One region of the Bacillus paramobilis genome, then DNA from elsewhere that is predicted to be linked to it. Evidence: riboswitches for the same ligand, from Rfam matches in the RefSeq annotation. Region 1 holds a riboswitch; the other holds the start of a gene.
The links. A riboswitch is a leader RNA that binds a small molecule or an ion and turns the genes downstream of it on or off. The one in region 1 is predicted to bind S-adenosylmethionine.

Region 1 (3,433 bases):
AAACAGTTTCTGAGTTATACGCACCTGTAAGTGGTAAAGTTGTAGCAGTAAACGAAGAATTAAGTGACCAACCAGAACTTGTTAACGAATCTCCATACGAGGGTGCATGGATGGTTAAAGTTGAACTTTCTGATGCAAGCCAAGTTGAGAAGTTATTAACTGCAGAAAAATATGCAGAAATGACAAACCAAGACTAATTATAGTCGACTAAAGGACAGCCTTTGTGCTGTCCTTTTTTATTTTGTGTTACATAATACATTTAAAATCGGGTGCAATTGAATAAGCTATTATGGGAATGAATGTTTTTCGGTAAGGTTTCATGGGGCTTCGTAATCTGAGCGAGCCGCTTGCGCTTTTCTTTATGATCTAGCTCCAGCGGCTAGAACAGTCGGTCATTTCACTCTTTCACTTGAGGCAAAAAGCGCCTCTAGTTCAAGAGTTCCAATGCCCTCTTGTTCTGAACGAGCCGCTTGCGCTTTTCTTTTGCAAAAATAAACAGGAAACAACATGAAAATAACGAATATAATATATACTAAGTTAAAGGTTGTATAGTATATGGTGATCGGGTGATGACATATGATTTATGTAGAAAAAGTCATTATTGTAGAAGGTAAATCAGATAGAAGAAAGATTGAATCTATTATTCGTGAACCGGTGGAAATTGTTTGTACAAATGGTACAATTGGTTTGTCGAAAATGGATGAGCTCATTGATCAGTTTTTTGATAAGGAAGTGTATGTACTAGTGGATGCTGATGATGCTGGAGAAAAGTTAAGGAAACAGTTTCGAAAAGAATTTCCGCAAGCTGAGCATATTTATATTGATCGCTCGTACCGAGAAGTGGCAACTGCGCCATCTTCACACTTAGCAAATGTATTATGGGGAGCTGACATTGACGTTTATACAGAATATTTACGGTAAGGAATGATAGAAGTGATTGACTGGACAGGAGCCGAAGCAACAGCCCTAATAGAGAACGAAGAAAAAACAGTGTTATATGTATATACTCCAATGTGTGGAACATGCCAATTAGCAAAAAAGATGTTAACAGTTGTTGAGATGACAATTGAAGACCTCAAAATTGGAATGTTAGATTTAAATTATGCTCCGCATTTAGCGAAAGAGTATGGAATCGAAAGTGTACCGTGTTTACTTGTTTTTGAAAATGGGACACTCATGAAGAAGATATATGCATTTCATTCGGTTGAATATTTATATACGGAATTAAAGTAGGCGGCAAAGTTTTTGCCGCCTCGACATATTTCTCGGGAAATATGTCGAGATGCAGGGTGGTTACAGTATTTGTCGAGCGAAAGTAACAGGATTGCTCTTTAGTGAGAGGGAATGGTATGTGTAATAGAAAGTGATATGAAGGATGTGATTTAGGGTGAAATTATATTCTTTGCTGCAATCATTTGTAAATTACGCTAATGGTCAATATCATTTAGAGCCGCTTTTAAGACAAGGAGAAAAAACTGTTAATTTCCGTTTTGGAGATGAAAGTTGTTCGCTACAAATTTCAAGGGATTATATAGAGCTGCTACATGAGGAAAGAGGAACGGAACAAATCGTTTGTGTAGATGAAGAAGATGTAAAACAATTGGTGAACGGAAATGTAAGGTTGCAAATGTTAATGAACGATGGACGTGTACAATATTCAGGAACGTATCGAACGATGCTATTAGTTGAATCGATGTTTCATATATGTAAACCGATGTCAGTAGGCGCTTAAAATTCTGAAGGTTCATTTTTTACGAAAATTTCTGTTGACATGGTGTGTGGATATTGATACAATTCAATTCATAAAATATAGACAATTTCATAAATTACAAATCAGACGAAAATGTAATCTGATTTCTCTTATCAAGAGAGGTGGAGGGACTGTGCCCTGTGAAGCCCGGCAACCGTCAACTTATGTTGAAATGGTGCCAATTCCTGCAAAGCAAATGCTTTGAGAGATGAGAGAGAGGGATAATGTTGTTATATACGCATATAAACCTTTCTGCTTCTCTAAAGCGGAAAGGTTTTTTTATTGTTTGAATGTGGAGGACATTCAAATAATAAAAGTAGTGATAACGGTGGACTACACGCATTAAACATAAAAAATTGCGGAGTCGATCCAAATAAAAAAGGGGTGATACACCATGATTCTATTAGAGAATGTAAAGAAAATATATAAAGCAAAAAGCGGTGATGTCACTGCTGTAGATAATGCCAATTTAAAAATAGACAAAGGTGAAATATTTGGTGTTATCGGATATAGTGGCGCTGGGAAAAGTTCGTTAATCAGATTATTCAATCAGCTAGAGAAACCAACTTCAGGCCAAATTACAATTGCAAATCGTGTGATTTCAGCAATTACAGGAAGTGAACTTCGTAAGGCAAGGCAAGAAATCGGAATGATTTTTCAGCATTTCAACTTACTTTGGTCACGAACTGTACGTGAAAATATCGAGTTTCCACTTGAAATCGCAGGTGTTGATAGGGCGGCGAGAAGAAAACGCGTTGATGAGCTAATTCATCTTGTTGGATTAGAAGGAAGAGGAGATGCGTATCCATCTCAGCTGAGCGGAGGACAAAAGCAACGCGTTGGTATTGCAAGAGCATTAGCTAACAACCCACAAGTGCTTTTATGTGATGAGGCAACATCAGCTCTTGATCCAGAAACGACAGATCAAATTTTAGATTTGTTATTAGATATTAATAAGCGTCTCGGTTTAACAATTGTACTCATTACACACGAGATGCATGTGATTCGGAAGATTTGTAATCGAGTGGCGGTAATGGAGAAAGGAAAGATTGTAGAAACGGGTCCAGTGCTGGATGTATTTCGCAATCCGCAGAAAGACATTACGAAACGATTTGTACAGCAGTTAACGGATTCTGAAGATACAAATGAAACGATTGAAAGCTTAATTGAAAAGTATCCAGATGGTAAAGTAGTTCGTTTGCAGTTTATCGGTGAGGCTGTAGAAAGACCAGTACTTCAAAGATTAATGCAACGCAGTGATATAGAAGTTAGCATTTTGCAAGGAAATATCGCACAAACGAATAACGGCTCTTACGGTACTTTAGTTGTTCATTTAAATGGTGAGGAAACAGCGATCCAGCAAGCGATAGAGGGAATACATCAAGATCAAGTAGAGCTGGAGGTGATTGCACATGGATAAGTTACTCACAAATATTGATTGGAATCAAATGTTAGAAGCAACTGGTGAAACGTTATATATGACGGCAATCGCAGCTCTTGCCACATTTGTTTTAGGACTAATTTTAGGATTGTTACTCTTTATGACAGCGAAAGATAATTTATGGGAAAACAAAGCAGTTAACACGGCGATTGGAGCGTTCGTAAACATTTTCCGCTCGATACCGTTCATCATTTTAATCATTTTATTAATCCCATTCACAAAGATTCTGCTTGGAACAATTC
Region 2 (3,433 bases), 1.9 Mb from region 1:
TGTGCTCGCACAAATGATTTATAGCTCCAGTACACAACTCCTGCTCCAATTGCGAACCCTATAATACCAGCAAGACTGCCAAGAGCAATTAAAGCTAAAATACCAGCCGCGATAAACGCTAGAAATTGTTTCATCTTGTGCTTGCCTCCCTTCGATTTGATACTCTTATCTTAACTATTTTTTCATCTTTCCATAACGAGCTTAAGAACCGTTTTTAACTCAGACTTAAGACCGAGTCGCATTCAGCCTTGTGCAAAAACTACGATTGGATAGGATGTTTCACTCTTTTATTGCACATAAAAAGCCGTACAGAGAATACTCTCTGTACGGCTTTCATTGCTATGCATAAACTTCATTTTTCATTATGCTGTTTTATGATATTCTTTCTTTCCCGCCACTTTAGAAAACCTCGGGAAACCAATTAATATAGAAATGATTCCACATACTCCAACTAAGATTGGATAAAACGCATATGGTAACAATTCAATCGGAGATAACGCCGCAAACCCTGCTGCTGTTAACATTTGAGCACCATACGGGATTAACCCTTGCACACAGCATGAGAAAAGATCTAATACACTCGCTGATTTACGAGGATCAATTTCATACTGATCTGCAATGTTTTTCGCAAGCGGACCTGTAAAGATAATAGAAATCGTATTATTTGCTGTACACATATTCGTCATACTTACTAAGCCAGCGATACCGAACTCTGCTCCTTTTTTCGAACGAATGTTACGCGTTAAAATATTCATTAAATATTGAATGCCACCATTATATTGAATCAGTTCGACCATACCGCCAATTAAAATAGCAAGTAATACTAACTCCATCATACCGCCCATTCCAGTCGTTACACTTTTAAAGAAACTCTCTAACGTGTAACTTCCATCTAAAAGACCGATAACGCCTGATAGTACTGTCCCACCAGTTAACACGATAAGTACATTCCAGCCAAGTAACGCTGTAATAAGTACTCCTGCATACGGTAAAATCTTTATCCAGTCAAAGCTATGCGCTTTAATCTGCGTATCACTTCCTAAGGTAACGATTACTAATAGTACAATTGTAATAACCGCTGCTGGTAATACAATTAAAAAGTTCGTTTTAAACTTATCTTTCATTTCTGTTCCTTGCGAACGTACAGCTGCGATTGTTGTATCTGAAATAAATGATAAATTATCACCAAACATCGCTCCACCAACAACAGTAGCCATCGTAAGTGCAATGGAGATATCAGTTTGCCCACTAATCCCTACAGCAATTGGTGCTAATGCAGCAATCGTTCCCATTGAAGTTCCCATCGCTAATGAAATAAATGCCCCTATAACAAAAATTCCAGCTACGATAAATCCTTGCGGCAAAATGGATAACGCTAAGTTAACTGTAGAATCAACGCCGCCCATCCCTTTTGCTGTTTCAGAAAATGCTCCTGCAAGCACAAATATTAGAACCATAATCATAATATCTGGGTTCCCTGCACCTTTAGCAAATCGTTCTACTTTTACATTAAAGCTTTCTTTACGATTCATTGCTAAAGCGACCCCTACAGCAATTGAAATTGCTACAAGTATCGGCAATTTATAGAAATCACCTGTAATAATTCCAGAACCAATAAATAGCGCCAAAAATATCCCCAGTGGTAATAAAGCCAAACCATTTCCTCTCGTTTCTTTCAAAGTACCATCTCTCCCTAGTTTCAACCTTTTTCTAATGAATAACAAAAGACCTCTTCCAATGAGAAGAGGTCTTATACATCTATAAGAAACGCTCTTCTCATCTTTCAAGCACATGCTTGCTGGATTTGGCACAGCACTCTGAAATCGAGTCCGCTGCCGAGGCATCGTAGGGCCAGTCCCTCCGCCTCTCTTTATAAGAAGGTTTCATATTTATTTTTTAATAATAATTTCTTCCCTAACTTTACTCGCTTACAAAACAAAAGTCAATTATTTTTTGTATAGATTTTTTTGGTAATTATGCAAAAATTTGAATACAACAATCATTTTAACTTTTTGATTTCTTCTTCCAATATTGAAATCCAATAAAATTCACTATTTTTTATTGCAGCTATTATCCATTTCGTAGTGCACCAAGCTAACTCATACTCTTCTTTTGTAACATCGCCACTTTTATAAGCATCCTCTAACTCATCTTCATCCAATATATACATTTTACCGTTCGGTAATAACACTACATCTAAATATAAATCATCAAAATAAGGTAAACCACGATCGTCTATTTCATATTCTTTCGCCACATCAATATAATATTGCACTAATTTTTTCTGATCATCTAACATAGCTGTAATCGCAAAGTTTTTCCCGTCTATGAAATATTGAATCCACGTAAACTGATTCCCTGCAATACAAAGTTCCTTACCATCATATTCTTTACAACTAGGTTCTTTCACCTTTTTTATTTCCAGTATTCCTAGCATTCCTTCTTCTATTTGCTTAACTGTATAATCTTTCTCTATTAGTCGCTTCCACGAAGAACCGTCACCATATTTACGTTTCATTACGTCCGCTTCCCTTCTATATAGAAAAGCCCCCACATATTATGTGAGAGCTTGTTCAAATTATAATTAAGCTGCTTGCTTATTAGAAATCTCTTTCAAATAGGCCTGTCCTTTTTCAGCGTCATACTGACCTTCCCACTTAGACATAACTACAGCCGCTAAAGAGTTACCTACAACGTTAACTGCTGTACGAGCCATATCTAAAATACGGTCAATACCAGCGATGAAGGCTAAACCTTCAGCTGGAATACCTACTGTACCAAGTGTCGCTAATAATACAACGAATGATACGCCAGGTACACCCGCAATACCTTTTGATGTAAGCATTAATACAAGTAATAATGTAATTTGTTGTGTAATGGATAAATCAATACCGTACATTTGCGCTAAGAAAATAGCCGCAATTGCTTGATATAAAGTTGATCCATCTAAGTTAAATGAATAACCTGTCGGAATAACGAAAGATGTAATTGCCTTCGGACAACCGAACTTCTCCATTTTCTCCATGATTTTCGGTAAAACTGTTTCTGAACTTGCTGTAGAGTATGCTAAGATCAATTCGTCTTTTAAAATCTTAAAGAATTGGAAAATGTTAATTCCAAATATTTTCGCTGTAATTCCTAATACGACTACAACGAAGAAAATCATTGCTCCATATACTACAATTAATAATTTCCCTAATGGAATTAATGAAGAAAGACCAAATGTAGAAACTGTAACTCCAATTAGTGCAAACACACCAAATGGTGCAAATTTCATAACTTGGTTTGTTACGTAAAACATTGCATCAGCTACACCTTGGAAAAATTGAAGAACCGGTCTTCCTCTTTCACCAATTGCCGCTACACCTAAACCAAATAATACAGAGAAGAAGATAATAGCAAGCATATCTCCGTCAGCTAATGACTTCATAAT

Region 2: it holds a riboswitch for S-adenosylmethionine, as region 1 does, so the genes downstream of both, AABL52_RS19695 (Na+/H+ antiporter NhaC family protein) here and AABL52_RS02515 (methionine ABC transporter ATP-binding protein) in region 1, are expected to answer to the same signal.

Annotation. Positions count from the first base shown of each region.
Region 1 covers NZ_CP151108.1:515,776-519,208, forward strand. The annotation lists gene gcvH (glycine cleavage system protein GcvH) at 1-197, shown strand, start outside; gene AABL52_RS02500 (toprim domain-containing protein) at 577-921, shown strand; gene AABL52_RS02505 (thioredoxin family protein) at 925-1,233, shown strand; gene AABL52_RS02510 (hypothetical protein) at 1,388-1,732, shown strand; SAM riboswitch class I at 1,858-1,965, shown strand; gene AABL52_RS02515 (methionine ABC transporter ATP-binding protein) at 2,145-3,170, shown strand; gene AABL52_RS02520 (methionine ABC transporter permease) at 3,163-3,433, shown strand, end outside.
Region 2 covers NZ_CP151108.1:3,859,331-3,862,763, forward strand. The annotation lists gene AABL52_RS19690 (hypothetical protein) at 1-134, opposite strand, end outside; gene AABL52_RS19695 (Na+/H+ antiporter NhaC family protein) at 363-1,679, opposite strand; SAM riboswitch class I at 1,774-1,879, opposite strand; gene AABL52_RS19700 (DUF402 domain-containing protein) at 2,000-2,518, opposite strand; gene gltP (glutamate/aspartate:proton symporter GltP) at 2,585-3,433, opposite strand, start outside.